DNA from 3 places in the Clostridium malenominatum genome. Region 1 is predicted to be linked to each of the others. Evidence: riboswitches for the same ligand, from Rfam matches in the RefSeq annotation. Region 1 holds a riboswitch; each other region holds the start of a gene.
The links. Region 1 has a riboswitch for thiamine pyrophosphate ahead of cytX (putative hydroxymethylpyrimidine transporter CytX). Riboswitches for the same ligand answer to the same signal wherever they lie in the genome.

Region 1 (10,763 bases):
ACTCATATCACTTTGCCCTATATGTACACCGTCTGCATCGCAAGCAATGGCAACATCAATATTATCATTTATCACAAAAGGAACATTATTACCTTTTGCAATCTCCTTTATTTTTTTACCTTCTGATATAAATTCATCTAAAGGCATAGATTTTTCTCTTAGCTGAATAAAGGTTGCACCTACCTTTAAAGTCTCCTCTACCTGTAAATACAGTGAGTTTTGTCCAAGCCATGTTCTATCTGTTACTACATATAGTAGCATAGATTCTTTATCTACTTTCAATTTTCATTTCCTCCTTTAATACATCATAATTAAACTTACTCATATAATCTATTAAGCTTGTTCTAAAAGAAGATGTTCCTCCTTCTGTTTTTAAGACTTTTTTATATGCAAGTTCACCACAAATTCCCATACTACATACAGCGGCAGCCGTAGCATCTAATAGGTTATCACAGTTAGCACCGCAAAAAGCACCTATGAGACTTGTTAGCATACAACCAGCACCTGTAATTTTCCCCATCATTGAATGTCCATTTTTTATTATATATGTTTTATTTAAATCAGTAACTATATCCAATGCCCCAGTTATTGCTATAACCGCTCCAGTTCTTTCACTTAAAGTCTTTGAAAAACTTACAACTTCATCAATATTTTTTTCTGTCACAATATCTGCTATATTAGCATCAACTCCTTTTGTAGAGGAAGTTCCTGAATAAACAGCTTTAATTTCTGATATATTTCCACGGACAACAGAAAATTTAACTTCTTTTATTAGCCTAAAAACTGTTTCCGTTCTCAATGAGGATGCCCCCGCACCAACAGGATCTAATATAACAGGATGACCTAATGAATTTGCCTTCTTACCTGCTATTATCATAGCATTAATTGTTCTTTCATTAAGTGTTCCTATATTAATTACCAAGCTATTACAGATGCTTGTAATTTCTTCTACCTCTGAAATGTCGTCAGCCATTATAGGTGAGCCACCGCAAGCCAATATTATATTTGCACAATCATTTACAGTAACATAATTAGTAATATTGTGCACAAGTGGAGTTTTAGCAATAACATTTTCTAAGATTTTTTTAAACATAATTTCATTCCTCCATTTATTAAAATGCAAATAATACTTATACCTAACATGACGGGAAGAGTTATTCCAAGGGGTGAATTATATGGCATGAATTTTCTATACCCTATTATACCAATTAACCAAATAACTGTGTTTTTAATATTAATATTATTATTTTCATTTACAGATTTGTTGTTTAAAATAAAGTAATCTGTAATGAGTATTGCAAATAAAGGCGCAAACACAGAACCTATCAAATATAAAAAGTTTTCATACTGAGTAATAGGAATAAATATTGCCATAAGCATCCCTAAGAAACAAACAACTAAAGCCGCAATTTTTTCACTTACTTTATTATTTATATTTACAAAGCTTACTCCAGCTGAATATACATCTAGAAAAGTTGTTGTAACAGTTGAAAAAAGAACTATTATTAATGCTACAAAGCCAAGTCCTGCTAAAAGTAAAATCTCTGTGATATCTGAAGTTCCTGCAAAAAGCGATGCACCTAAGCCAATAATATACATAAATGTACTTCCTATAAAATACCCTAGTGCACTTACTAACGTACCTGATTTTTCATTTTTTAAGTTTCGTGTGTAATCAGATATTAACGGAAGCCAAGATAAAGGCATTATAGCGCTTAATTCTACAGCTGCGCCAAAAGTCATCATATCCGTACCCATATACTCTCCAGATCCTGTCCCAAACACAGTGATTCCAAGAATCATAGTAAAAACAAATAATGCCCCTACAGCAACTATATTAATTTTAGATAAATTTGAAACACCAACTATGATCCATATAGCAATTAATATCGCAATCAATATGCACCATAAAATTTCATTTTGAAAATTCATTATATATTTTGTTCCAACATCAAATGCTTTTGATCCATTAATTATCATTACAGCTGTCCATCCAAGTAGCTGCATAATATTTAATATTGAAAAGAGATAAGAGCCATATTTCCCAAAAGAAATACGAGTCGATTCTATTGCCGAAAGTTTACTTTTTGCTCCAATAAATCCAGCAGCATAAAAAATAATCCCCCCGATTATATGTCCAATAAAAATAGCAATTATACCTCTCTTAAGCCCTAATGGCGCAATAAGTGCACCTGTAAGAATTTCAGCTATTGAAACTGCTGCCCCGAACCATAATAAGAATTGACTAAAGTTTGATAACTTTTTTTCCATAGTTTATTACATCCTTTCGTGCTTTTGGCAAAATAAAATGGGATATACCACGCAGTATATCCCATTAATTAACATTAAGTAATTAACATAAATCTCTTTCCCTACGTTGGCATTATCCAAATCAGGTTAAAGGGTCGAAACTTATTTGTTTCCTCTCAGCCTGCAACACAAGCTCCCCTGTTTCTATATTCTATTCTTTAACATTTTATCATCTAAATTTATATTTGTCAAAAACTTGTTTACAAGCTTTATTTTAAATAATCTAGTGCTACTTGTGCATAGGTTGCCGCACCAATTGGCATAGCATCTTCATCTATATCAAAGAAATTTGAATGATGGGAGTAACAGCAGTTTTTTTCTTCGTTGCGTCCACCCAAGAACATTAGGGCCCCTGGTACCCTTTGGGCATACTCTGAAAAATCCTCTGAACCCATAACCTTTGCCATGGGGATAAGATTTTCTTCTCCAATCAATTTAGATACAGTTTCTTTCACAAGCTTAACAATATTTTCATCGTTAATAGTTGGACTGCACATAAAATCATAATTAAATTCATATTCACATCCATAAGCTTCACAGGTACTTTTAATCATAGTTTCCATCCATTTTGCCATAGCTTCCCTGCTTTCCTGCGTAAAGGATCTATTGCATCCGCCTAATTCAGCCTTTCCAGGTAATACATTAAATCTTTCCCCTGCATTTATTGTTCCTACATTGATAACTATAGGATTTCTTATGTCATTTTGTCTAGTAACTATGGTATGAAACCCATTTAAAATAGCGTTCATACAAGTAATGGCATCTACTCCTTGCCAAGGAGAAGAACCATGACAGGATCTACCTTTTATTGTTAGTTTCCAAAAATCTACTGCCGCCATCATAGGGCCTGGTTGAATACTAACCTTGCCTACTGGTACATCTGACCATATATGCATTCCAAAGGTCATATCTACCTTAGGATTTTCTAACACCCCACCTTCAATCATCTTTTTAGCTCCACTTACTATTTCCTCAGCTGGTTGAAATATAAACTTTACAGTACCCTTTATTTCATCTTTCATTTCTAATAAAATTTTTGTAGCCCCAAGGAGCATTGCAATATGTGCGTCATGGCCACAAGCATGCATCATTCCTGGCGTTTTAGATGTATAAGCTAGTCCCGTTTCTTCATTTACGGATAGGCCATCTATATCCGCTCTCAGCGCAACAACTTTCCCTTCCTCTTTTCCTCTAAGTATTCCAAGTACGCCTGTTTCACAAGGGCTTGAAACTTCTAGACCCATTTTTTCAAGTTCTTCCCTTATCCTTTTAGAAGTTCTAAACTCGCTAAAGGAAGGTTCTGGATGCATATGTAGATCTCTTCTGATGTCCACCATCCAGTCATAATATTTTTTAGCACTTTCTAATGTTTTCATGAAAAATTCCCCCTTTCTTATATTATATTCCATAAATTTAAATATATTAAAAAAACGTCTCTATATATCAAATAAATGATATGTAGAGACGTTTTTTATTTAACTTAAATAATCTAGTGCTACTTGTGCATAAGTTGCAGCTCCAATTGGCATAGCATTTTCATCAATATTAAAGAAATTTGAGTGATGTGAATAGCAACATTTCTTTTCTTCGTTGCGTGCTCCCAAGAACATTAGAGCTCCAGGTACCCTTTGAGCATATTCTGAGAAGTCTTCAGATCCCATAACTTTTTCCATAGGTATAAGATTTTTTTCATCGATTAACTTAGATACAGCCACCTTTATAACCTTAGAAACATTTTCATCATTAATAGTTGGGCTGCACATAAAATCATATTTAAATTCATATTCACATCCATAAGCTTCACAAGTACTTTTAATCATAGTCTCCATCCATTTTGGTAGAGATTCTCTACTTTCTTTTGTAAAGGTTCTGTTCATTCCAACTATTTCTGCTTTTCCAGGTACTACATTAAATCTTTCCCCTGCATTTATTGTTCCTACGTTTATAACTATAGGATTTCTTATGTCATTTACCCTTGTAACAATTGTATGAAGACCATTTAATATAGCAGTCATACATGTAATTGCATCTACTCCTTGCCAAGGTGAGGAACCATGACAAGCCTTGCCTTTTATGTTTAACTTCCACACATCTGCTGACGCCATCATAGGTCCTGGTTGAATACTAGCCTCACCGGTAGGCACATCTGACCATATATGCATTCCAAAGGCCATGTCCACCTTAGGATTTTCTAATACTCCTCCTTCAATCATCTTTTTAGCTCCACCAGCTACTTCTTCTGCTGGCTGGAAAATAAATTTAACAGTACCTTTTATTTCATCCTTCATATCCGATAAAATTCTTGCAGCTCCAAGAAGCATTGCAGCATGTGCGTCATGGCCACAAGCATGCATCATTCCTGGGGTTTTAGAGGCATAATCTAGTCCCGTTTCTTCATTTACTGATAAGGCATCTATATCAGCTCTTAATGCTACTACCTTTCCTTCTTCTTTTCCTTTAAGTATTCCAAGTACTCCTGTTTCACAAGGACTTGACACCTCTATCCCCATCTTCTCAAGCTCTTCTTTTATCCTTTGAGAGGTTTTATATTCCCCAAAGGATGGTTCAGGATTCATATGAAAATCCCTTCTTATTTCTACCATCCAATCATAATATTTTTTTGATATTTCTAATGCTTTCATTGTAAAATCCTCCTTCTTTATAACTTTCAACTGTACAGTGTTAAATTAAAATACTAAAACTAAATCATTTTCACCATTATTCCCGCAAGTATTACTGATGCAATAGTAACTGTTACAAAGCCTGCAATAAGCATTTTGGGCATGATTTCGTTTAAAATCAACTGTTTTTCTTCTTCAGTTTTTCCTTCCGCGTTGGCAACTTCCTGAGATATTATAAAGGTACCTGGAAAACCAAATAATGCAGTAATGCCAATTGATAAAGACATCTGCCAGCTGATTCCTAGCATTTTTCCAACAGGAATACTCGCTAAAGCTATACCTATAGTTCCTAAAGTTAAGCTTGCAGCTAATGGCCATAATAATCTTGAAACCATTTCTGGTGTAGCACTTGCTAAGTTAGAATATATAACTGTCAACAAAGTTCCCATAGCTAGTCCAAAAGATTGAGACTTTGTAAGGATATCACTTTCTAAAAATCCTATTTCTTTTAAAATAATTCCTATAATTAGACATACTACATACTTGTTAACAACTCCATTGGTTAGAGCAGCTATCTTATAGCTCAGGAATGCGGCTAAACCAAGCTTTGCAAGCAAAATTGATGGTGTTTGTAGTTCTTTTGGTAAATCAGGAATTATCTTAAACTTTGATTTCTCTTCTTTAGCTGCTGCAACTTCTCCCTTTGATATATTATATTCACCTGATTTTAATTTATTTGAAATTCTTTTAGCTTCTTTACGCAAACAAATAGAAGCTATGGGATAACCAAAGAAACCTTGTACTACTACAAGCAAAGTTGAAAAAACCATAATAGTTTCAAGCCCCTTTGCTTTAGCTGCTTCTCCCATCATTATCCCGGCTACAACTCCTCCCGCTATAGGCGGTGCTGCAGCTACTGAATACTCTCTCCCTATAATTGGAGTACCTGCTAAATACACAAAAACAGCTATACCAACAATAGATGCTATAGATATAGCTACCGTTTTCCATTGTTTTATAAGTTCTCTAACACTCATAAGAGTACCCATATGAGTAATTAAAATACCAATAAGTATACTTCCTAAAGGTAACAATGCTGAATCTTTAAATATGGTTTTTGGAAGCCCCACCCAAAAACCTAAAAGTAATACCACTGAAGATACGAACATCGTTGAAACAATTGCCTTTGTTTTTGATGAAATAATATCTCCAGCTCCAAAAATAATGAATAATACCGTGAATGCTAATAAGCCATCCATTTTAAAGCCCCCTTAAATATTTTTATAAAAAAGCCTCTATACATCAAAATAAATGATATATAGAGACACTTTTATTTTCCTTCAAGCCCCAAGCTGATATTAAAATAGATGGTATCATAGTTTTTTAAGGCTTGTCAACCATATTTATGAAATAATTTGAATTATTTACATTTTAATTTTTTTAAGATTTATCCTGCATAATTTAAAATTTAATTTAAATTACGTCATATCTTTATCTTGCAGTATAAGTTATGAGAATATTTTAATTAATGCACTAGCAATAATTAAAATTAATGCCCCTCCTATTCGAGAAGATATTTGAGCAAAAGGCATAAGTACCATTCTCTTTGAGGCTGATAAAACAGCCACATCCCCTGTTCCCCCCATATTTGCCATACATAACCCTCCTGTTATAGCCGCCTCTATTGGATAGAACCCTACAATACGCCCAACTAATGCCGCTCCTAACATTGAACCAATAACTGTTACTATAACTAGTATTAAATATTGGCCACTTAAAGCTTCAAGTACTTGCCCTAAATCAGTATAAGCTACTCCTATTCCCACTAATAGAGGTGCTGTAAAGTTTTTAGCTACAAACTGATACCATTGAGTTGCTGCCAATTCATATTTCCTTGGCAATAAATTAAGTATTTTAGCTGCAGCTACCGATAAAATCATCCATGCATATTGATGCACTCCTGGTATAAATTTAGCTATTATTCCTCCTAAGCAGAAAAAGGATAGAGCTATAAGTAGACCATTTCCCATTTCTAAAAGATTTAGTTGAAATACCTCTTCTTCATCTTTAACTGCTTCTATAGTATTATCTATTAACATATCTCCATTTCCAGTTAAACTTGGTTTTGCTTTGCCTAATTTATCTAAAAGTCCTGCGGAAACTATAGAAAAAGCATTTCCAAGTGCCACTGCCGGTACCATGATTGATAACATTTGTGCTGGATCTGCATTAAATCCTGCACCAAAAATTTTTGAAAGTGGCACTGCCCCCGCTCCCATGCCTCCACCAATTATAGGAATACCTATATAAAATATAGCCTTTGTTGCACCATATCCCATTAAAGCACCAGCTATTCCAACAAATAGTAGCGAAAACACAACACAACCAAGTATAGTTGGAAGATATCTTACAGAAGCTTTAACTAGAAGACTCCTATTCATTCCAAGTATACTCCCTGTAATTAAAGCTGCTATATAAAAGTCCAAAAAACCTTCTTTTGTCATGAAATTAGTAAGAATATCTACTGTCCCTTTAGGAAAAATGTTATAAGTTACAAAGGCTGCCGACGCAAAAATTACAACTATAGGGCCTCCACCTAAGTAATCCTTTACAATAGGAAGATGATCTCCTATCTCATTTAAAATTGCTCCAACCACCATCATTACTGCTAATGCACCAATCATTCCCTTAGGTAATACATTTAGATACACAGCACCTAATACTACTAATGTCAGGATAGAAAACATTGGTATGGATAATCCTATAATTTTGTAGCCATCTCTTTTAGTTGTCTGTTCAGTGCCTCTCCCCAATGAAGTATTATTTGACATATTGACCCCCCTTAATTTTATTCATAAAAAAATATTCTAAACACTCCCTACTATTAGTATAGAATGTTTAGAATATTTTGAATACATTTTGGTAATAAGTTACATATTGGTCTTTATTATCACTTTGTTAAAAATTTCTCCCTAGTTCTTTTAAGGTATTTCCTGTTACTCTGTGTACTGTCCACTCCTCCATGCGCATAGCTCCTAAGCTTTTGTAGAAGTCTATAGACGACTTATTCCAATCTAAACAAGACCATTCTAATCTTCCACAGTCTCTTTCTAAAGTTAGCTTTGCTAAATATGAAAGCATAACCTTTCCAAAGCCTTTTCCTCTCATCTCAGGTCTTATATATAAATCCTCTAAATAAATACCTGGTTTTCCTAAGAAGGTAGAAAAATTATGAAAGAATAGAGCAAATCCTACAGGAATTCCTTCATACTCTCCTATAATCACTTCCGCAGACCTTTTGAGAAAAATTGATTCTTTTAGAATTTCCTCTGTAGCTACTACTTCATTAGACAATTTTTCATATTCTGCTAACTCTTTAATAAAATTTAATATTAGCGGCACATCCTCTTCCTTACTAAATCTAATATTGAAGTTATCAATAAATGTAATAATTTCTTTACTCATATTTCGCTCTCCTTATTTTTGAAAATTTAAATATATTATAACCTTTTTCCATTACCTTGCATAATATATAATGTAGCTTTTAAAAGGAGAGTATTAATGTTTATTGATGATTTTGACTTTGACGAAACCTTAAACTTTGACGAAGCCTCAAACTTTGAAGAAGATTATAATTTCCAAGACGAATATCCTATGGAATATCGTGGGGAATCCGATGAATTTGATAGTTTTGATGAAATTGACGAGTTTTACAATAGCTGTCCCCCCAATTGTCCATACTCTCGTCAATTTTTCCCAGGACCTCCTCCAGGACGTCCACCATTTGGCCCAGGCGGTCCAGGAGGACCAGGTGGTCCCGGAATGGGAGGCCCTGGCGGTCCTGGTGGCGGCGGTCAAGGCAGACCACCCTCAGGTCCACCACCCTCATATACACCTAGTAAATCACAAGCAGGATTAGGCGCGAAGGCCGTAGATCCAGGGTCCATAAGACGTTGCAGAAATAGATTTGTATACATCTGGCTTAGAAACGGAAGATCTTTCTGGGCATGGTTAACTTTTGTAGGCCCTAGATCTGTATCTGGATTTAGATGGAATGGTTTCTTCTGGGTATATTTTGGAATTGATTTAAGAAGAATCGATGAGTTTATTTGCTTTTAAAAAATAGGAAGGGTTACCTTCCTATTCTTTCTATTACACTACTTACCTTTTCATTTATAACATTAACGTTCACTTGCTTTACAACTTCATCGCTAATATTGTACTTTTTCTTAAGCTTTATTATCCTATATACCTTTTTATCTATTTCCTCTTCGCTTAATAATCCGCTACTTACTGCATCTTTTACATATTTTATTAATTCAAACTGTTTATCTGAGGAATAACAAGATAATACTATATCAGAGCCTGCCTTTAATGCTTTAAGTCCACTTTCCCCTACACCATATTTGTTTGAAATTGCCTTCATAGAAATATCGTCAGTGATTACAACTCCATTAAACTGAAGTTTTTCTCTTAGTAAATCTTTTATAATTATTGAAGATAAGGTAGCTGGATTTTCTTTATCTAATAAGGGTAATAAAATGTGTCCCATCATCACCATGTCCGCTCCTTCTTCTATGCCTTCTTTAAAAGGTATAATTTCAAAACTTTCAAGACTTTCCATAGTTTTATTAATCAATGGCAAATCTACATGAGAATCCACTGCCGTATCCCCATGTCCAGGAAAGTGCTTTAAAACAGGGATAATATCCGCATTTTGCAGACCTTTCATTACAGATCTCCCAAGACTTCCTACAGTTTGAGGATTGTCTCCGAAGGCTCTATCTCCAATAACTTTGTTATTTGGATTATTGTTTATATCCATCACAGGAGCAAAATTCATATTTATTCCAAAGTCACGTAACTCTTCTCCTAAAGCAACTCCTAAATCATAACCTATTTCCTCTTTGCCTGTCTTTCCCACTAACTTACTGCTAGGTAATTTTTTAATTTCCTTAGGCATTCTCGTTACCCTTCCACCTTCTTCATCAATTGAAAGAAATAATGAGATTGGATTGTCTTTATTAGTTTCCTTCAATGAGTTCACTAAAGTTACAAGCTGCTTAGAATCTTTTATATTTTTTTGAAATAATATGATTCCTCCTATTTTATTATCCTTAATTAATCTTATAGTGCTTTCATTTACCTCTTCACCGTCCATACTTACTATAAATAATTGACCAATTTTCTCATCCAAAGTAAGCTTTTTTATATCTTCATATATAGGGTCTACTATAGGAGGTGGCGAAGGTTTATCCTCTTCTACTATAGTTTTAATCTGTTTTTTGCTACATCCTAAAAGCATAGTACACAGCACTATAAATATTATAAAAATCCTTTTAAACATTTATTATCATCTCTTCAAGCTTTATTTTTGGATGAGTATATCTTCTTTTATTGCCACTTTTCTTACCGTATTCAATAGCCTTTGGGGGACACCAATGAATACATGCCATACAAGCTTCACAATCTCCATGCCAAGTTGGTTTTCCTTCTTTCATTACAATATTTTTTCTAGGACAAACCATATAGCATATGGAGCACTTTAAACATTTTTCATTTACCCAAAAATTTTTATCACTGCTTTTAAAATTTTTTATAGCAATTGGATATAATCCTTTCGACAACGCTCTTCCTATTAAAGAGATTTTGTTTTCTTCATAGTAATTTTCCTTATTTTTAACAATAGTGCTTACTTTTTTGATTACTTCCTCTTCCTCTTTAAACATCTTATTTTGCTCCTCTTCAGAAGGAGGGTTAAACATAGGTATATAGTTATCTGGCATCTTTACTCCAAAGGCCGCGCTTAACTTAGTTCCAACAGATTCTAAT
Region 2 (10,763 bases), on a different contig from region 1:
GTAGTAGCGTTACTCCACCTTTGCAGGCTTGTTCAACCTTTGAAAGAAACACCTCTTCTTCAAGATTAGTACTGTCAGTTACTAAATAAAGAGTCATATCAAGTTTCATTTTTTATCCTCTCTTTTCATTTTAACTTATTCGAATTTTTTCTTCTATCATATAATCAGAAATACTGAACATATTATCTATAAGCTCAATTTTGAAACTTCCACTTCCCTTAACATGGGCAGAAAGTTCACCGCATATTCCCATAAGGGCTATCGCTAATACAGTACCGCCTAGTATATTTCCAGAAGAAATATAGCTTGCTATAAGAGCATTCACCATACATCCTGTCCCAGTTATCATTGAAAGCATTTCACACCCGTTTTTTATCAAATATGTATCAGTACCGTTTGTTATTATATCTACTACTCCTGTTGCAGCAATAACAGCACCTGTTTTTAAAGAAAGCTCCTTTAGCATTGCTATGCTTTCATCAGAGTTATCCTCTGTAACAACATCGCATGCCCCAACGTCAATTCCCTCTGCATTACTTTTTATACCACAGATTGCTTTCATTTCGGACATATTTCCCTTAATAACGCTTGGATGACATTCATAAAGGAATTTCTTTGCATAATCAAGACGAAGTCCACTACAACCTACCCCTACAATGTCAATTACAGAGGGAATATTTTTTTCAAGGGCTGTTTTGCCTGAAATCATCATAGACTTCATTCTATTGTCCGTTATATTTCCAAGGTTTACTCCAAGCGCTTTAGATGAGGCAGTAATTTCCGAAACCTCGTCGGGATGTTCAGCCATAATAGGTTTTGCACCCACAGCTAGAACCATATTTGCGCAATCATTTATTGAAATATGATTTGTAATACAATGGATAAGCGGTTTTTCCCACTTAACACTCTGTCTTATTTGCAATAGGTTGTTTGTTGTCAGCTTCTGATTTATCATAAACTTTTGCCCCCAAACTTATTTGAATTTTTGCAAGCATACCTGTCTTGCGTAACGCTATGAGAAAAACAAATGCAATGATTCCTCCAATTAGTGTTCCGCTAATAAAAGAAGGAACATAGAACATCCATGTAAGCCCTGTTCTGCCCCAGATAAATGTCATTACAGGATAGGAAAGGATTGCTCCAACAATACCAGTTCCTATAACCTCACCTATAACAGCACAAATCAACTTACCCTTAGATGCTCTGTAAAAAACCCCTGACAAAATGGCGCCAAAAACTGCTCCTGTTAGTGCTAGCGGTGGAATTCCCATGAAAAACATTCTTATCACACCAATCAATGTAGCGCAAAGCAATGAATACCATGGACCAAGGAGAACAGAACATAATATGTTAATAAAATGAGCCATAGGGCACATTCCTTCAATACGAAGAATAGGTGAGATTACTACTCCCATTGCCACCATCATTGCTAACATAAGTTTTCTTAATAATTTAGATCTTTTTTCCATAACAAATTACCTCCCTAATAGTACTTATTTATGGAATATACCATATAGGAAATAAATACCATCAAAGAGGCGTGTTTTTAACGTAACTAAATAGCAATTTCCTATATAGCATAAGCCATACTGGTCGGTCGAAACTTAAAAGCTTCCTCTCAGCTTGAAACACAAGCTCCCTCGCTATTTAGTTGTCTTGGTGCTACGTAGTCGCAGGGCGCTCCCCCTTCGTCTACCAAGGATATTAATTCCTCAAAGCAATAAAAAATGGGATACACCGCATAAGGCATATCCCATTTATACTCACAAAATTCATAAATAAACAGTATAAACTAAATATTCACCTACGTCGGCATTATCCGAATCAGGTTATGGGTCGAAGCCAAACTTCCTCTCAGCCTGCAATGCAAGCTCCCCTTTTTTAAATTGTATCATACAGATTTACTAAGTACAATAAATTTTTACTTACTGAACTGAATGTAATTTTCCCATTATAACTTCTTCCATTACTTTCAACTTATTTTGGCTTTCCTCTAAAGTTTTTCCTTTAGAATACATATAAATCTTTATCTTTGGCTCAGTTCCTGATGGTCTAACTGCATACCAGGAACCGTCATCTAAGTAGAACTTTAGTACGTCAGATTTTGGTATATCACTATCTTTTTCTTCTCCTGATACCAAATCCCATACCTTTCCTATTTCTAAATCTACATATTTAGTTAATTTAGCATCTCCTAAAACTTTTGGGAACTCTTCTCTATATACTTTCATCATTCTAGCTATTCTTCCCTGTCCTTCAATTCCCTCTAAAACTAAGGATATTAAATTTTCTCTATAGTATCCAAACTCTTCATAAACTTCATTTAGCACATCTATTAAAGTTTTTCCTATGCTTTTATAGTAAGCTGCAGCTTCACAAAGTAGCATGGAGGATATTACCCCATCCTTATCCTTAACAAAGTCTCCTGCTACATATCCTATACTTTCTTCATATCCAAAGATGAATTTACCTTTACTATCTCTTTCTAATTCATTTGCCTTGCCACAAATGTTTTTGAATCCAGTTAGAGCATCATAGGTTTCCACACCATACTTTGCAGCTATAGCCTTACCTAAGTCCCCAGTAACAACAGATTTAACTATGAATGGATTTTTAGGAAGATTTCCTGTATCCTTCATACCTTCTACTATGTATTTAATTAAAATTGCCCCTGTTTGGTTTCCGTTAAAAGCTAGATATTCACCATTATTATCTTTAACCATTATGGCCAATCTATCACAATCAGGGTCTGTTGCTATTAAAAGTTCAGCATTAACTTTCTTTCCTAAAGATTCAGCATATTTAAAAGCCTTCACATCCTCTGGATTTGGATATCCTACAGTAGTAAAGTCTGGATCTGGATTTTCCTGCTCTGGCACCACATAAATATTTTTGAAACCTCTTTCACTAAGCACCCTTCTCACAGGAACATTTCCCGTTCCGTTTAAAGGAGTATAAACTATATTAATATCTTTATCTATATCTTCTCTTAAGCTTAAGCTCTTTACCTTTTCTATATATTCATCATCTATTTCTTTTCCAAGGATCACCAAAAGACCTTTAGCCTTTGCTTCCTCTTCAGAAATCAGTTTTATTTCATTAAAATCCTTAATATTATTTATATTTTCTGTAATAGGATTAGCAATGCTTGACAAAATTTGAGCTCCATCTTCCCAGTAAACCTTATATCCATTATAATCTCTTGGATTGTGGCTAGCTGTTACAACTATTCCAGATATGGTATTTAACCTTCTCACCGTATAGGAAAGCTCTGGAGTAGGTCTTAGTCCTTCAAATAAATACGCCTTTATTCCATTAGCTGCTAATACTAAAGCTGCAGTTTTAGCAAATAAATCTGAATAATGTCTGCAATCGTAGGCTATAGCAACTCCTCTATTCATGGCTTCTTTGCCATTCTCCACTATAAAATTAGCAAGCCCTTGTGTAACCTGAGCTATTATGTACTTATTCATTCTATTTGTTCCAGCAGCAATCTTACCCCTTAATCCTGCTGTTCCAAACTCTAGACTTCTATAAAATCTATCTTCTATTTCCTTGGTATTTCCCTTTAAACCTCTTAATTCTTCCCTAGTTTCTTCGTCAAAGTAGTCATTATTTAACCATTCTTCATAAACCTTCATATAATCCATATAAGTTTCTCCCCTTTCTAATAATCCACTAGAACACAAAGACTTTGTCTCAAAATTTAAGACAAAGTCAATATGTTATTATTTATTTAACCAACACGTAAGTATAATAGATAATATTTATTATTTGAAATACCACAAGTATCCCAACAAATAAATTAAGTCTATTTGTATGCATTTTTTCTTTTACAAATATATATAAGAATGGAATAGCTAGCAGTATGCTACCAATAGTAAGTATAAGCCTTACATTTGACTGTGGTGGATAACTTTTTGCTATTATAGTTAAAAAAGTTATTATCCCAAATAAAAAAGTTGCTATTCTCTGTTTATCCTTCATTATTTAATCCTCTAGCTTTCTATTCCTTTACGAGCAGGCACTCCTTGAGTATAGTAGTGTTTAATTTCTCTCATTTCAGTAACTAAATCTGCTCTTTCAATTATTTCTGGTGCAGCATATCTTCCTGTTAAAATTACTTCTGTCTTTTCTGGTTTTTTATCTAAAAGTTCTAAAACTTCTTGTACTGTAAATAATTCATAAAATAAAGCTATGTTTATTTCATCAAATACTACTACATCATACTCTCCAGAAGTTAAAACTTCTTCCGCTCTTTTTAAGCCTTTTCTTGCTTCTTCAATATCCGCTTTTGTTGGCTTTCCAAATATAAAAGAGTTTCTACCAAACTGTTCCATTTCAAAATTTGGTAAAATCTTTACAGCTTCAAGTTCGCTATATTTCATTCCCTTTGTAAATTGTCCGAAGAATACTTTTTTTCCTGCACAAACTGCTCTTAAGGATAAACCTAGAGATGCAGTAGTTTTTCCCTTGCCGTTACCGGTATAAACCTGTATATATCCCTTATTGTCCATAAAAAATCCCTTCTTTCGAAAAATTTTATTCTTTCGCTACTCGTAAACGATTATATCACAAAATTCATTTATTTTCTATTACAATATTATTCTGCCCTTAATGGGTTGCCCTCGATGGAGTCTTCTAAGTGGTTTATAAATTTATCCTGTATTGCTTTATTTTCTCCAAGTCCGCGAAGATATATGTTTACTTTATAACCTTCTTCTTCAAGAATACTTTTCCATGAATCCTCTTCTTCTCCTGCCATATCGTTTATAGCATGGTCTCCAGCTACTAACATAAGAGGCATTAATGTTATCTCTTTTATGCCTTTTTCTTTTAGGTTAGGCAATATAACGTCTAACTCTGGGAATCCTTCTACATTGGCTATAATAACATTTTCTAAACCTTCATCATTAATTATATATTGTAGCTGAGAATAACAAGCATTAGCAGGATGAGTACTTCCATGTCCCATAAAGACTACAGCATGATTATCCTCTCTTTGAGGAATTTGATTTTTAAGAGCTTCTACCACTTCATGGTAGTCCTTTTCTCTATAAAGTAACGGTCTTCCAAGAACTAATTTTTTAAAAGATTTTCTTTTCTTGTGAACCGCAAGCTTTATATCATCATACTCTTCTCCAGGTATTATATGTAAGGTTTGAACATAAACCTCTTCAAAACCATCATTAATCATTCTCTCTAAAGCTTCCTCTGTGTTGTCAATAAATATATTATCTCTCTTTTTTAATTTATTTATTATCATTCCTGAAGTAAAAGCTCTTCTTACTTCGTATTCTGTAAATTCATCTCTAACTCTATTTTCTATAGCTTCAATTGTAACCTTTCTAGTTTCTGGGTAGCTTGTTCCAAAGCTCACTACCAATATACCTTTTTTAGTCACATATTTCACCCTTTCAATTTTAGTTTTCCTATTAATTTCATTCTCTTCATAAGTTTTAATTCTTCATAAGCATCCTCACTTAAAGCAGCTATCAATACCGTTGCTGGTCCACAGGTTTTATGTAAGTCAATATAGATATCTTCTACTAAAGTTAATTCCATGTCATTATTTTTAGCTAAAAGTTCCCCTTCATAAAGTACTCCTTTTGATCCAACAGGCACAATTTCATAAACTTCATTATGAGCTAAAAGCTTATATAAATCTGAATAATCCGCTATGTCTTCATCCTTTTTGTTTAAGTTTATTTCCCCTCCAACTTTAGGAATTCCAATAGACACAACCATGGCTTCTTCTTTTACATTGTTTACTCTTAAGGAATTGTTAGCAATACCCACTACTGTTATTCCTATCCCTGTAGAACTAGTCTTAAAGTTTTCTTCAGTGCTACCATTTAAGGCTACAGAGCTAATCCCTGCTTGGTGTAATTCTTCTTCTATTCCCTTTATTATCTCTCTTCCCGTTGGCTCCATCTCGTTACATACTGCATTAGTTATGGAAATAACCTCTGCTCCTGAAGCTAACACTTCCATTAGGGCTACTCTTAAAGCAAACTTTCCTACAATTGCTGTAGGAACCTTAAAAACATCCCCTTCTTTCATTCCTATACTTCCAGAGCTATCGCAAGCAATAACCATGGTTTTATTTTTTTCTATGTCTACAAGGGTTAAATCCCTTACTTTATCTATTTTCATAATTCTTCAAACTCCTCGGTAATAATTTATAAACTACTAAAGCTACTAATGCATTTATACCTGCTATTAAGGATAATATAGGAAGAAAGCCTAATATTCCCACTTTTCCCATTACAGGTAATAATAATGGCGTTAAAACTAATAGTGTTAAAGGACCATTGATTGCAACACCTACTATAGTTGATAATATTATCGCTAATAAATTATTACTCCTATTCAAGAACTTATAAACTAATCCAAAGGCTATCATGGTAACAGCCATGCCACCCATGGTAATTAAATGAACTGGTAAGGATAAAGGGAAGCCACTAGTTAGAGCTGTTAAAAAGTGACCCATAGCTCCTATTATTCCTCCGTAAACTGGTCCTAATAATAATGACCCTAAAAATGCTGGCATGGAATCAAAGGCTATTGTTCCCATTACTTTTACATTTGCTCCTACAAAAGATAAGGCTATAAATAAAGCAGTTAATACTAGATTTTTTGTTTTCATATGATATTCCTCCTAATGTTTGTATAACTATTAATAAATCTAAATAGCCTATCTATAAACCATTGCCGCACATTTTTATTAAACAACTCCTTGCTTAGTTATTTATTATATATTTAATCAATTCTTCTTTATTTTTATACACTCTATGATAGTTAATTTCTTTTCTATATATAACAAATACATATATTCCTTCATCTAGGGCCGCTGAAATTTTCTCCTCTGTTCCACCCTCAGTTCCACTATCCTTCATTATAATAGCTTTTGCATTATAATTTTTAATAAAAGCTCTATTTAATTCGTAGTTAACTGGCCCCTTCATAGCTACTATATCTTCAAGATTTATTCCTAAATCATAACATTCTTCCATAACCTTTAGTGAAGGCAACACCCTATGAATCATCCTATTGTTTATCCCTAAGGATAGTAACTTAGGTAAGTTTCTACTACCGGTGGTGTTTAAAATATTTCCTTCTATAGAAGAAAGTTTCTCATAAAGCTCACTATAATCTTCCACTAACACTACTTTGTCACAGTTTAAAAATTTATCTACTACACTTTCTCTTTCATATCTTATATATTCTATAGATATCCTCTGGCATACCTCCATAAGATTCTTGCTTACTTCTGTAGCGTAGGGATGAGTAGCATCAATTACTTTATCTATATTATGTTTGGTGAAAACCTCCATCATACTTTCTATATTTAATGGTGTGGTATTTAATACTTTATATTTATAGTCCTTTAAAAGCTCTCCACCATATTCAGTAGCTGTGGAAATGAAAATATCATCTGTATACTCATTTAGCATCTCCAATATTTTTCTTCCTTCTGAAGTACCACTAATTAATGCAATCATAAAATCCTCCAGATTTTTATAGTTTATATCCTCTCGGAGTAATAAACATACCATCCTTTATATAACTTCCACTGTTTCCTATTATAACTATAGAAAACATGTCTACTATGGTGTCATCAAAGTTTTCTAATGTGGTAAGGGTAACTTCTTGCCCATCTCTTAGAGCATTTTTTACTACTCCTATTGGAGTATCCCCTTTTCTATATTTCTTTATAATATCTATACACTCTTTTAAATAGTGAGGTCTTCCATGACTTCTAGGGTTGTATAGTGAAATTATAAAATCCCCTTGGGTAGCAAGTTCCACTCTCTTTTTTATTAAATCATAAGGAGTCATTAAATCACTTAAGCTTATATTGCAATTATCATGCATTAAAGGAGATCCTAGTATTGATGCCGCTGAAGAAGATGCCGTTATTCCTGGAATTACTTCCACCTCTTCATCCTTTTTAAGCTCTAATATAAGTCCAGCCATACCATAAATTCCAGCATCTCCTGTACTTATTATTGAAACTACTTTATCTTTAGCAAGTTCTAAAGCTTTTTCAGCTCTTTCCACTTCACTCTTCATTCCTGTTGATAAAACTTCTTTATCTTTTATTAAAGGTTCAATAAAATCTATGTATTTTGTATATCCTACAATAACATCGCTTTCTTCAATTGCTTTTTTTGCCTTGAAGGTCATATGTTCAAATCCTCCAGGACCAATTCCTACTACATATAGTTTTCCCAAAATAATCCACCTTTCTTTAGTTTTTTAGTAAATCCCAACGGCCACCGTCATTCCATTCAATTTCAACTTCCTTATGAGCAAGGTTCCTCCTTGTAATTCTACAGAAGGTTCACATACACTCCTTACTCCTATGGTTTTTTCTACAAAGTTACTACCTTTAAATTTATAATCTATGGCTTTAATATCTTCTATGGAAAAAATCTTTAGGGGACAGTTGAAATAATTACTTAAATCTATGATAGCCTTTTCATCTTTTTTTACTTCTACAGTTCCAATAGATTTCACAGCTTTAGGATCAAAGTCATTATCTATTAAAACCTCTAGTACAGTTTTTCTCATTTCTTCTACAGAAAAATCTTTTCTACATCCTATTCCCAGTACTATATTTTTTCTTATTAGCTTTAAAATTTTAAGTTGAGGATCTTTTATTTTTTCCTTTTCTATCCAAAAAGATTTATTTCTATTTGTTACATATACAATACCCAAAGCTCCATTAAGCTCTTCGCTATAACCTTTAGGTATTGGTATAATATTATCTTCATCATGAAAATAAACCTTTTCTCCAGCTACCAAAAGAGAAGCTATATCTTTTGCATCCTTTAAGCAGTCTATCTCCAAATCATTTTCCTTAGCTACCATATCTGGAGCAAGAATTCCTAATCCATCTGTAGCCGTTGTAATTACCGGAACCCCGTGAATAATCTTTGATATTGTCTCCGTTAACTCATTTGCTCCACCTAAGTGGCCACTTAAAAGACTTATAACAAACTTTCCTAGATTATCTATAGTAATTACCGCAGGGTCCTTATCCTTCCCTTTTATGTACGGAATTATGGCCCTTACGGCAATACCAGTAGATGCAATAAAAATTACTCCACTATAGTTTTCCATAGCAGTTCTTACTGCCTCTTTAAAGCTAAAGTCCTCATCTCTTTCCTTTGAAAAAACCTTCACTGGAAGAGTTTCTTTTATTTTATCTGCAATAATATCTCCATTTTTAGTTATGGTGATAATCGCTATTTTCATTACTTTTCAGCCTCTCTATACATGTGTGTAAAGCTCTTGTCGTAAAGTAAGCTTTTTGAGTAATCAGAGCTTATAAAATCCCCTACAAGTATTTGAGCACACTTAGTAATATTAGCTTCTTTAACTTTTTCCGCTATATCATCTAAGGTGCCTATTATAACTCTTTCATCTTCCCAGGTAGCTCTTTCCACTACCGCTATAGGAACATTTTTTCCATAGCCACGTCTAAGTTTTTCTACTACTTTATCAATCATGCTGATGGATAAAAATATTGCCATAGAAGCTCCGATGCTGGCAAGTTTCTCTAAGCTTTCTCTCTCTGGTACTGGAGTTCTTCCTTCTACCCTTGTAAGAATTAGAGTTTGAGTTACGTCTGGCAAAGTAAATTCCTTATTTATTGCCGCTGCTGCTGCAAAGCAAGAACTTACTCCTGGAACCACTTTATACTCTATATTAAGCTTATCTAATTCATCCATCTGTTCTTTTATAGCACCATACATGGATGGATCACCGGTGTGTAATCTTACAACGGTTTTCCCTTTGCCTACCTCTTCTTTCATCACCTCTATAACCTGTTCTAAGGTCATGGATGCTGAATTATGAGCAATTACCCCTTCCTTGCAAAAATCTAAATGCTCCTTAGCAACTAGGGATCCTGCATATATAACTACATCTGTTTCTGATAATATTTTTCTACCTTTTACAGTTATTAAATCCACATCTCCTGGACCTGCTCCAATAAAATATACCATTATTCTTCTTCCTTTCACTACTCTTTGTGAGCTATTATTAAAGACATATAATCCTTATTCTCTATAATTTCTTGTCTATTTCGGAGTATTTGTTGTCCTTCTCTATAGGCTCTTCTTACACAAACATATTCATAACCTTTTTCCTCTAGGAAATCAACAACCTTTTCTTCGTTATTATATAATTTCATAATAACTAAAAACTTTTCATCCTTAACCGCATCTAATCTAGTAGATGGAAGTATTAGTAGTGGTTCATCTCCTATAACTAATATTTCCCCAGCTAAACTTGCTGATGCACAAAAGGAAGTTATTCCAGGTACTGTTTCTACTTCGTATCCTTGCTCATTTATATATTTTAACAGGTAAATATATGTACTATAAACAAATGGATCTCCTATAGTTAGGAAAATTACATTTTTTCCTTCATGCAGTTTTTCCTCTATAGTTTTAAAAGCTTCAAAGACCTTTTCTTCTTTATCTGGAGTTCCCATGGGGAAATGCTTAACAATTACTTCTGCATCCTCACTTATAAAGTTTTTTGCTGCATCTAAGGCTATGCTATTTCCTCCGTCCTTCATTGGGGAAGGTGCTACTACCACTTCTACTCCCTCTAATAATCTTATTGCTTTAAGGGTTAATAATTCTTCACTTCCTGGTCCAACGCCTATTCCATATAATTTAGCCATGTTTTCTTTCTCCTTCTATAATAAATATTGGGTTGTTTCCCATTAACATATAAGTCTGACC
Region 3 (10,763 bases), on a different contig from region 1:
TAAGAGATAATTATGGCAGAGAAAATGGTAAAACTATAGTTGATAAGGAAGACTTAAATAAAGTTATGAGCTTTGGTTATGCTTGGGTTCCTTATAAAATCGGAACAAAGCCTTACGCTGTAGCAAACACCCCTTTTGGAAGAATCTTTTTAAATAGATTTATCATGGATACTCCTGAGGACATGATTACTAACCATATAAATCTCAACACCTTAGATAATAGAAAAGCTAATTTAGAAAATATAAGTTTAGAGACAGAGGAAGAATAAAATACCCCTTGGTGGAAATTTCTTTAGTAGAACTTCTGCCAAGGGTTCTGATTTTCTTTACACTTTCTAAATATTATGAGTTAGCCAATATTAATTTTTCAACAGCCTCTTTTTCATTTTCTAAGAAAAATATATCCTTTCCTTTGTTACACTCATAAATAAAATCTTTCAAACTCTTGCTTGAATACACTGAAAAATCACCAACTATAGCAATTTTAACGCGATAATTAATGAACTTTTGTAATATTTCTCCTGCAAGTTGTGTTTTTAATTGAAAAAACTCTTCACAAATTGCGGATTTATTTAAAACTATACTGTTGCAACCCGCTTCAAAGCTTACTGTTGCAATAAAATCCAACGCTGACTGAAGATCAGTTATAATCATCTCGCTACTACTGACAATAGCAATCTCTATATCTTTTTGTTTTATGGTAGTTATTTTCATATTCGTCCTCCAATTTATTATTATTTCTGCTCAATTAGCACTGTAATTACATTTAACATGTTCTCTATAAATTTCACACTTCCCCAAAGAATTACTCTTAATCTTTTATACTTCTCATCATATTTTACATGAGTGGTTGATTTTCCTATTTCTTCATTCTTGCAGTTCGCTATAGCTATAATTGTATTTGATATTCTTAAATATTCATCCTTTTCGACTTCATTAATATCTATTACAGTTGATACATTTATTCGCTGTGATATAGCTGCCGCCTCTTCTGTTACAGTGGAGTACTCAATCTTTAACTCTTCCTCTACTTTTTCATTGCCCATTCTAACATTATTTTTTTCCATAAAGACGTTTAAATCATGTCTTGAAATTCTCCACTGCTTTCCAACTTTACTTGCTCCAAGTGTACCTTCATTTATAAATTTTCTTATAGTTTTATGATGCATGCCTAATAGTTCCGCGATTTGATCTATTGTATAAAACTTATTCTCCATAAAGTTCTATCCTTTCTTAATTGCTTTATTCCTAAAGTATAATAAACTTCTTTTCCTCCGTCAATCATTTTATTGCATTTTATTATAATTAATTATATTTCATTACCCTTTATTGATATTAGCTTGCAATGTTGTTAGGGAAATATTTAATCATTACTACTGGAGCAATTTTACTTAATTGAGCATATAGCCTTTCCTGTACTGTTGATATTACAATTTTAAAAAACAAAATAAAAAACTATTTACTTCCTTGTATAGTTGAGCTTAAGGCTGATATAATTAAAATAATAACGATATTTATGAAGGAGATGGGACAAGTGATGAATATAATTATGAAAAATATTGCTTATGGTTCAAAAGAATATGAAGATTCTGTTGATCTTAGAAATGAAGTCTTTCGTAAGCCTTGGGGCCTTGATATTAAAAATGATGATTTAAGCCCTGACAAGGACATGGATATGTACGGTGCCTTCTTAGAGGGTAAATTGATTGCTACAGTTTTCTTAACAGAAGATGATAAAGAAAAAGCTAGAATTAAAAATGTAGCTATATTAAAAGAATATAGAGGAACGGGACTGGGAAGATACTTAATGGACTTTATAGAAAACATTGCCATAGAAAGAGGATATACTAAAGCCGTCCTTATGGGTAGAGTTTCAGTGGAAGACTTCTATAAAAAGTTAGGATATAAGACTATTAGTGAGCCCCGTGATTATAAGACCATTCCTCATGTAGATATGATAAAAGATTTATAGTTCATAGAAAATCAGATATAAGACAGTTAATCTTATATCTGATTTTCTTTACTAAGTCTTTTTTACACTTTTGTTTTTAATGATAAATTAAGATTATCCTATTTTTATTATAATTTCTAAATATGAAATTTCGTGATTATAATCTTATTTTTTTCTGATAGTAAGCAATTCTTTGGTCCAATATAACTAATAGAAAAAACAAGTATAACCATAATCACTCCCAACGTTATAATTGAAATTACAGGTTTAATAAACCAAGAGAACAAAAATCCACACATACCCACTGCTAACATTATAACAAGCATTTTTTTCAAACGGCATATAGCAATTCTAGGGTCATATTTTCTCTGTTCATCCACATCCATTTGCCAATACCACTTTATCCACTTAGAGGATTTTTCAACATTTACTATTGAAAGAACTATATATATTGCCAATGAAGCAAAAGTAATTACAACAATACCTCTTTGAAATTTATCCATTTTCCCCACCTCACAGTTTGGGATTTATATCACTTTCATCTTTAATTATTCCTTTTTGATAAGGCGACTAATGTTCCAGCCAATGCAATCACTAAACCTACGACGAAAATCCAACTCAGTACAGACGGAATAGTCTTATTAAACAGCGCAAGAAGAATCATGATGACAAGTACTATAATCTCAATCATGATTCCAACCTTTGCTCCCTTGTTAATCTTCATAGTTTCTTTCTCTCCTCTCTATCTACGAGTAGTCAAATTACTATTTGTACCATTATCTATAAATAATTCATGTATCACATTATTTCACTGTTGCAATCTAAAGTAGAAATAATCTTTAATACTAAAATAGCGCTGCAAATTTTGCAACGCTATTCTTCTTTTACTCTTTATGAGAAATTTCAACTTCCTCAGACTCTAAGTCTTCTAAAGGTTCACTCTCTGGTTTTTTAACAGTCTCTTTATTACCAAGACTTCCTATTAATTCGGATATATTTAAGCCAGTTAAATCCTTTAACACTTCAAAACCATTAGCAGCTACATCTGTTACTATTTTTGATACCTTTGAAGCACCTTGCGTTCCTCCATTATCTATAATAGTAATTTTGTCCACTTGTTCCATAGGCTTAGCAACTGAACTCATAATTTCAGGTAATTTACTTACAATTAATTCCACTACTGCAGCTTCACCATATTTAGCCATAGCCTCTGCAATCTTATCTTTTGTTTCTGCTTCTGCAAGACCTTTAGCTTTAATGGTGTCTGCTTCTGCCATACCTTTTAACCTTATAGCCTCTGCTTCTGCTTGCGCTTCAATCTTCTTAGCTTCAGCCTCTGCAATAGCCTTAATTTTAATTGCCTCAGCCTCAGCTTCAGCCTCTTTAATAGCCTTAATCTTATCAGCTTCTGCATTTACCTCTGTTTCATATTTCCTTGCATCAGCAGGTTTTTTAATCTTAGCAATTAATTCTTTTTCAACAACTAAGGCATTTTTCTCAGCTAGTGCAGCATTTTGGTCTGCTACCTTACCATTATTCTCTATTTCCTGAAGCTTGTATGCAACGTCTGCATTAGCCTTTGCTTTATCTTGCTCTGCACGATAACCTTGTAATTTTATCTCTTTATCTCTTTCGCTTTCAGCAATTTCTGCCTCAGCATTTAGTTTCGCCTTTTGACCTTCTCTGTTGGCATTAGCGGTCTTAATGTCTGTATCTCTTTTTCTTTCTGCTGTAGCTACATCTGCATCAGACTTTGCTTGAGCAATTTGAGGAGTGGCACGACTTTCTAAGTATCCACCTTGAGTTGAAATTTTTAATATACTATAGGATATAAGAAGTAATCCCATAGAATCTAACTCTTTTCTTATATCATCTTCAATTCTTTCCTCAAAAGTAGCTCTATCTTCGTTGATTTGCTCAACAGTTAATGTAGAAATAATACCTCTTAATTTCCCCTCAAGTATCTGCTCTACAATATCTCTTATAACTTTAACAGTGTTAGTGGAATTTCCACTACAAAACTGCTCTACAGCTTTTAGTATACTATCAGTTTCATTTTCAACCTTTACTACTGCAGTACCAACAATATTAACAAAAATCCCTTGCTTTGAAGGCGCTTCATTAACATCTGTAGTCATGGATATGTTTTCTAAAGAAATAGAACAGGATGTTTCTAAGAAAGGTATCATTATACCTCCTCGACCTGATAAAACCCTCTTCTTTAATCCTGTAATAACCATAGCTTTATCCGCCGGAACCCTTTTCCAACAAACTATAATAATTAGAATCACAACAACTATAGGAAAAACAACATATAGTCCTTTACCTACAGTACCTAACATCTCACTTAACAATATAATCCCCCCTTGTTTTCACTCCATTAACATTATACCATAAAATTTCCAATTTGTTACCTTTTTAACCATCTACAGTAGTTTAATTATTTTTTCTTTCAATTTTAAAAGCTCCGGTGACAGCAGTCTTTCTAACTTACTATGCTGATGAAAACCCACAAACATTTCTGTCTTAATTTCAGCAGGCTTTGAAGACAACACATAAATTCTATCAGATAAAAACAAAGCTTCATCTATATCATGGGTTATTAAAAGTATGGTGTTGTTTAGTTTACTTTTCATTTCTAAAAGCCATTTTTGCATATTTCCCTTTGTGATGGAGTCTAGTGATGCAAAAGGTTCATCCAGTAGCATTATATCCTCTGAGGCCATAAGAGTTCTTAAAAAACTTGCCCTTTGCTTCATACCTCCGGAAAGCTCTGAAGGATATTTATCTTCATATCCTTCAAGACCTACTATAGGAAGGTATTTTCTAACCTTTTCTTCCCATATCTTCTTATCTACTCTCTTTAGTATTAAAGGAAGTGCCACATTTTCCATGATAGTTTTCCAAGGAAGTAGCAGATCCTTTTGTTGCATATACCCTATGGTTCCATTTACCTTAATCTCTCCTCCATCTTGAGGAATTAGTCCCGTAACTATATTAAACAAGGTACTTTTACCACAACCACTAGGTCCCAATATGGATACAAATTCACCTTTATTTATGTGAATTGAAATATCCTTTAAAACTTCCACATTACCATATTTTTTCTCTATTCTATTTAGTGTTATAAGAGGGTTCTCCTCTTCCTTATGGTAAGAAACTGTTGGTAAATGCATCATCAACCATTAACTCCTTATCTATCAATCCATTGTCCTTCATAAATTTAGCATAGTTGCTCCAAACCTCTGATTTCATTACTCCCCACTTTGCAGCATTTCCTGTATATTTAGGGGCTAAAAACTTTTGACTTTCCACTACAAGCTTTTCTTCCAGCTCCGGAGCATACTTTAAAAGTATTTTAGCACTTTCTTCTGGATTTTCAATAGCAAATTTATAACCTTTTTCTGTAGCTTTTAAGAACTTTTTAACCTTTTCAGGGTTTTCCTTAATTGTTTTATTTCCAGCAATAAGTATTGGAGTATAGTAATTTAAAGCAGGGTCTAAATCCTTAACTGCTATATAGTTTAATTCAACTCCTCTTAGCTTTGCTTCAATTCCTGTCCAACCTTCAAATATCCAAGCAATATCTATATTTTTTTCAGTAGCAGCAAAGAAATCATCGTTACCAATACTTACATTTCTAATCTTGGTATAATCTGCACCATTTTTGCTCATAACAGCCTTAAGTACTGCTTCTTCTGAAGGTGAACCCCATCCTCCATAAATTTTTCCTTCGAAATCTTTAACCTTAGCTATATTTTTGCTTTTTGGTGAAGCAAAACCTGAAGTGTTGTCTTGTATAATTGTAGCTATAGCTTTAATTGGTAGTGGGTCTTTACTTGTTAGTGCATAGGTTACATCCTCTTGATAACTAACTCCAAAGTCTCCTTGACCTGTTGCAATTAAAGTTGCGGATGACCCCTCTGAAGGTTGAATAATTTCTACATCTAATCCCTCTTCTTTAAAGTATCCTTTTTCTAGAGCTACATATAATCCTGTGTGATTTGTATTAGGTGTCCAATCAAGTATTACCTTTGTTTTTTCTAATTCTGTTTTCCCCTTATCCTCACTTTTTTGTGTAGCGCAACCTGAAAAGGCTAATACCACTGTACTTACAATGCTTATTAATGATAATATTTTCTTTCTTCTCATAATTTAAAACTCCTCTCTTTTACTTCCAATGAATTAACTTATTTCCTATTAAATCAATTAAATAAATTATTAATATGCTAACTAAAATAATTACTAATATTGAAGCAAATACCTTATCTAATGCATAGGCATTTTTAGCCCTTACCATGTAAACTCCAATACCCTTGTCCCCTGCAAGCCATTCGCCAACTACTGCAGACATAATCATGTAGGTTCCTGCAATTTTTACTCCCGATAATAAATTTACCATGGCATAAGGTAGTTTTAGATGACAAAAGACTTGTAGCTTTGAAGCTTTCATTGTTTTAAATAGCCTTAAATAATCTTCATCTATCTTATCAAGACCGTCTATTAAACTTATTACTATGGGGAAAAAGCACACCATAATTACCATAACTATTTTAGGCAAAGTGCCAAAACCAAACCATATTATAAATAAAGGCGCTATGGCAATGGTTGGAATAGTTTGTGATATAACCAGTATTGGATAGAAGGACTTTTTAATAATTTGAAAACTATCCATTAAAATAGCAAGTATAAAGGCAAATACTAATGATAATCCAAACCCTACAAAGGCCTCATATAAAGTTACCTTTGTGTGGGTTATAATTAAATTAAAATCGCCCTTTAAAGCTTCTACTATATCCGTAGGCGATGGAACAATATAGTTTGGAACTTTATTTACTTCCACTATAATCTGCCAAAGTAAAGTTATGAGTAGTATAGTGCCTATAGGATATAACTTACTATCTATATTTGTAGATTTTTTCATCCATAGTTACCCCTTCACTTTTGTAGTCAATCTTTACTACAGAGCAAACCCTTGCTGCTCCTTCTTCTACACATATTTCCTGTGCCCTTTTAACAATTTGTAGTAAAGTGTCTAGCTCACCCTCCATAGTTGTCTCCATAGGTCCAACTTCGTATTTTACTCCCATAGAAGCTATATATTCTATAACCTTATCCACTACCGGATAAATTTTTTCCTCTGGAACGCTTGGTATAACTTGAATACTTAAATTAACATTAGCCATATGTTTCACCTTCTTTCTTCATTTTAAATATTAATTAATGTTTTTAAATTATCTTCTATAGCTTTTTTAACTTCCTTTTCAGGAAGGTTTTTTATTGTTGAAATTTTATTGACTATATTTTTAATGTAGCTTGGATAACCATATTCTCCATTTACCCATTCTAGGGCAGTGGGACCATCTGTTTCCGTTAAAATCCTATCTATAGGAATTGTTTTCACTATTTCCTCCGTAAGTTTTGAATACCCAATATCTACACTAATAGTAAAATAGCATCCATATTCTATGAATTTTGATATTAAGTCCACGGGGCCACTGTACCAGTGGATTATTGGCGTTCTTAAATTGTACTGTTTTATTAAATCTAGTATTTCTCTTTCAGCACCCTTAGTATGTAAATTTGTTACTTTATTATACTCCCTAGCTTTTTCTAAAAAATATTTCAACACCTTTAATTGATTAGGATATCTTTCTCTTTCTAGAACCCAATGAAAATCAAGGCCAATCTCCCCGATTATAGGAGTTTCCTTTATATATTTTTCAAACCTGTCCAAATCCTTATAATTATTATGAGCTCTCCAAGGGTGAACTCCAAAGCATGGAATTATAATTTGATTGTCTTTGCTAAGGCTTCTTGCAAATAAATAACTTTCCTCATCCATAGAACAAGCTAAAGTTATAATATGATTTTCTCTTATATCCTTTAAAGCTTCATTTAATTTATCTCCATAAAGTTCTAAATGGTTATGAGCATCAACATACATTTATACATCTCCTCTGAGCATATTAAAAAATAAAAAGCACTGCTATAAAACAGTGCTTAGGTATACCTTTTAATTATGTTCGCTTTCCTACGTCGGTTTTATCCGCATCAGGTTCGAAGGGTTAAAGTTTTAAACTTCTCTCAGCCATAAGGCACCCCCAGCACTAGATATTAAATTTAAAATTAAAATCTTTCTAAGTTATTGTATCACTAATAGGTTATAAAATAAAGGTATTTTTAATTTTATTAACTAATATATTATTTAATAGCTCCTTGTATTTCATCCGCCATCATATTAGTCGAGTTAAAGCCACCTACAGATACATACCAAATATGAGAATTAAGATATATAATTTTATTATTCTTATAGGCTGATGTAGTCTTAATTAAATCATTTTCCAAAACCTGTTTAGCAGTAGTGTTATTACCTACAACAGCACCTCTATCTATAACAAATATATAATCTGGATTCTTTTCTACTACATATTCAAAGGAAACATTTTGTCCATGAGTAGATGTTTTTATATTCTTATCGGCAGGAGTAAATCCAAATCCCTTGTGTATAATACCAAACCTTGAGTCTTCCCCATAGGCACTTAATGATCCTTCATTCACCATAAGAATTAACGCATTTTTTCCACTGGATTCTATATCTTCTTTTAGCATTTTAATATTATCATGAGTTTTTTTAAGTTCTTTATCTACAAACGCTTCTTTATCAAATATTTTGCCCAGTACTCTCATATTACTATTAAATGAATCAATGTAGTTTTCATTGCTTATAGTAAGATAAACAGTTGGAGAAATCTTTTTAAATTCCTCATATAATTTAGCTTGTCTTGCAGAAATAATAACTAAATCAGGCTTAAGTTCATTTATTTTTTCAAAATTCGGCTCCTGTAAAGTTCCTACATTAATATATTTATCATCCTTATATTTTTCAAGATGAGAAGGAATGTTTGATTTTGGTAGCGCAATTACGTCTATACCTATTTTATCAAGGGAATCTAATATACCATAGTCAAAAACCACTACTTTTTTAGGATTCTTATTTAATATAGTTTCTCCTAGTTCATGGGTAATGGTAAGTTCTCCACTCCCCTTATTGGAATTACTCTCTTTAAACTTTACTAACCCAAAGGCTGAAATAGCTGCTATTATTAAAATTGTTATCATCATACTTACTTTTTTATTCATTTTTTACCACCTCTATATTTTTTAATTAATTGTAATAAACACATATTTTATTGTTATCTATGTTTTTTATTTCAAAGTCCATGTTATATATTTTCTCTAGTACTGGCTTGTCAATAATTTCATCAGCATCACCATGGCTTATTAGTTTTCCGTCCTTTAAGGCTACTATATAATCTGAATAGCAGGATGCAAAATTAATATCATGTATAACTAAGATAATGGTCTTTCCAAGATCATCTACTAGGGATCTTAAAATTTTCATAATCTGGACTGAATGCTTCATATCCAAATTGTTAAGAGGCTCATCTAAAAGAATATAATCTGTATTTTGAGCAATAACCATTGCAATATAAGCCCTTTGCCTTTGTCCACCACTTAATTGATCAAGATATTTATTTTCTATATCTGAAAGCTTCATGTATTCTATGGCTTCATCTATATATTTTAAATCCTCTTTAGTAAGCTTCCCTTGAGAATAAGGGAACCTTCCAAAGCTCACCAGTTCTCTAATAGTTAATCTTATGTTTATGTGATTTGATTGCTTTAATATAGATAATTTTTTTGCTAAATTATCATTGTCCCAGTTAGAAACCTCCTTACCATCAATAAAAATTTCTCCTCCATCTCTTTTAACTAGGCGACTTATCATGGATAATAAAGTACTCTTTCCCGCTCCATTAGGACCAATAAAAGAAGTAATTTTCCCATCTAATATTTTCATAGATACATTATCTACAACATTTTTGTTCCCATATTTTTTTACTACATTTTTTATTTCAATCATGTTCTATTCTCCTTTAAAAGCAAATATATAAAATACACTCCACCAACAAAATTTATAATAACGCTTAAAGTTGTGTTGAAATTTATAACTCTTTCAATAACTAACTGCCCTCCAATTAGAGCAATTATACTTATTAACACAGAAGCTATAATCAAGTATCTATGCTTATATGTATTTATAAATTCTCGAGCAAGATTTACTACTAGTAATCCTAAAAAGGTTATGGGACCAACTAATGCCGTAGATACTGAAACCAATATAGATATTATAATTAACATCTTTTGGGTAACTTTGTCATAATCTACTCCTAGATTTATAGCTTGTTCTCTTCCTAAAGATAGTACATCTAAAATTTTCATATAATCATAGGCATAAACTATTATTAGAAGTACAATTACTATAGATATAAGCAATATCTCTGTATTAATATTATTAAAACTAGCAAACATTTTACCTTGCACAATGGCAAATTCATTAGGATCTATTAACATCTGCATAAAAGAAGATAAACTTTGAAATAAAGTTCCAAATATCAAACCTACCAAAAGTAAAAAGAAAATATTATTACTTTCTCTCTTAAACAATACTTTAAATAAAACTATTGAAAAAATCACCATTAAACTTACAGATATTACAAAATTAATATTATTGTTCGTAATATTTATATTAGTAGAGCCTAATAGAAAAACTACAGCGGTCTGAATAAACATATAAAGAAAATCTAATCCTAATACATTAGGCGTCAGTATACGATTATTAGTGATTGTTTGAAATATCATTGAGGAAAAAGCTATAGTTCCTCCCGTTAAAATCATTGCAATTACCGTTGGTACTCGCCTGGAAAGTATATACTGCCAGTTATTTGAATTTATACCAAGGCATATA

Region 2: it holds a riboswitch for thiamine pyrophosphate, as region 1 does, so the genes downstream of both, thiW (energy coupling factor transporter S component ThiW) here and cytX (putative hydroxymethylpyrimidine transporter CytX) in region 1, are expected to answer to the same signal.
Region 3: it holds a riboswitch for thiamine pyrophosphate, as region 1 does, so the genes downstream of both, ABDZ69_RS05445 (TatD family hydrolase) here and cytX (putative hydroxymethylpyrimidine transporter CytX) in region 1, are expected to answer to the same signal.

What each region holds. Positions count from the first base shown of each region.
Region 1 covers NZ_BAAACF010000006.1:22,094-32,856, forward strand. Annotated here, with positions in the region: gene thiE (thiamine phosphate synthase) at 1-282, opposite strand, end outside; gene thiM (hydroxyethylthiazole kinase) at 269-1,093, opposite strand; gene cytX (putative hydroxymethylpyrimidine transporter CytX) at 1,075-2,271, opposite strand; TPP riboswitch at 2,351-2,460, opposite strand; gene ABDZ69_RS14455 (M20 metallopeptidase family protein) at 2,520-3,686, opposite strand; gene ABDZ69_RS14460 (M20 metallopeptidase family protein) at 3,786-4,952, opposite strand; gene ABDZ69_RS14465 (hypothetical protein) at 5,012-6,190, opposite strand; gene ABDZ69_RS14470 (2-hydroxycarboxylate transporter family protein) at 6,440-7,762, opposite strand; gene ABDZ69_RS14475 (GNAT family N-acetyltransferase) at 7,890-8,396, opposite strand; gene ABDZ69_RS14480 (hypothetical protein) at 8,586-9,050, shown strand; gene nagZ (beta-N-acetylhexosaminidase) at 9,064-10,278, opposite strand; gene ABDZ69_RS14490 (EFR1 family ferrodoxin) at 10,271-10,763, opposite strand, start outside.
Region 2 covers NZ_BAAACF010000012.1:131,795-142,557, forward strand. Annotated here, with positions in the region: gene thiE (thiamine phosphate synthase) at 1-109, opposite strand, end outside; gene thiM (hydroxyethylthiazole kinase) at 131-922, opposite strand; gene thiW (energy coupling factor transporter S component ThiW) at 900-1,469, opposite strand; TPP riboswitch at 1,783-1,888, opposite strand; gene ABDZ69_RS16365 (phospho-sugar mutase) at 1,926-3,650, opposite strand; gene ABDZ69_RS16370 (hypothetical protein) at 3,733-3,987, opposite strand; gene cobO (cob(I)yrinic acid a,c-diamide adenosyltransferase) at 3,999-4,517, opposite strand; gene ABDZ69_RS16380 (sirohydrochlorin cobaltochelatase) at 4,604-5,404, opposite strand; gene ABDZ69_RS16385 (AIR synthase related protein) at 5,410-6,156, opposite strand; gene ABDZ69_RS16390 (ECF transporter S component) at 6,143-6,649, opposite strand; gene ABDZ69_RS16395 (cobalt-precorrin-6A reductase) at 6,744-7,505, opposite strand; gene cobJ (precorrin-3B C(17)-methyltransferase) at 7,522-8,238, opposite strand; gene cbiG (cobalt-precorrin 5A hydrolase) at 8,263-9,264, opposite strand; gene cobM (precorrin-4 C(11)-methyltransferase) at 9,264-10,016, opposite strand; gene ABDZ69_RS16415 (cobalt-factor II C(20)-methyltransferase) at 10,034-10,702, opposite strand; gene cbiT (precorrin-6Y C5,15-methyltransferase (decarboxylating) subunit CbiT) at 10,695-10,763, opposite strand, start outside.
Region 3 covers NZ_BAAACF010000001.1:1,082,480-1,093,242, reverse strand. Annotated here, with positions in the region: gene ABDZ69_RS05500 (hypothetical protein) at 1-269, shown strand, start outside; gene ABDZ69_RS05495 (DUF4180 domain-containing protein) at 343-714, opposite strand; gene ABDZ69_RS05490 (helix-turn-helix domain-containing protein) at 735-1,217, opposite strand; gene ABDZ69_RS05485 (GNAT family N-acetyltransferase) at 1,538-1,972, shown strand; gene ABDZ69_RS05480 (hypothetical protein) at 2,089-2,454, opposite strand; gene ABDZ69_RS05475 (hypothetical protein) at 2,496-2,675, opposite strand; gene ABDZ69_RS05470 (flotillin family protein) at 2,836-4,305, opposite strand; gene ABDZ69_RS05465 (ABC transporter ATP-binding protein) at 4,378-5,130, opposite strand; gene ABDZ69_RS05460 (ABC transporter substrate-binding protein) at 5,099-6,103, opposite strand; gene ABDZ69_RS05455 (ABC transporter permease) at 6,123-6,875, opposite strand; gene ABDZ69_RS05450 (thiamine-binding protein) at 6,850-7,137, opposite strand; gene ABDZ69_RS05445 (TatD family hydrolase) at 7,161-7,898, opposite strand; TPP riboswitch at 7,966-8,067, opposite strand; gene ABDZ69_RS05440 (siderophore ABC transporter substrate-binding protein) at 8,156-9,094, opposite strand; gene ABDZ69_RS05435 (iron ABC transporter ATP-binding protein) at 9,120-9,878, opposite strand; gene ABDZ69_RS05430 (iron chelate uptake ABC transporter family permease subunit) at 9,875-10,763, opposite strand, start outside.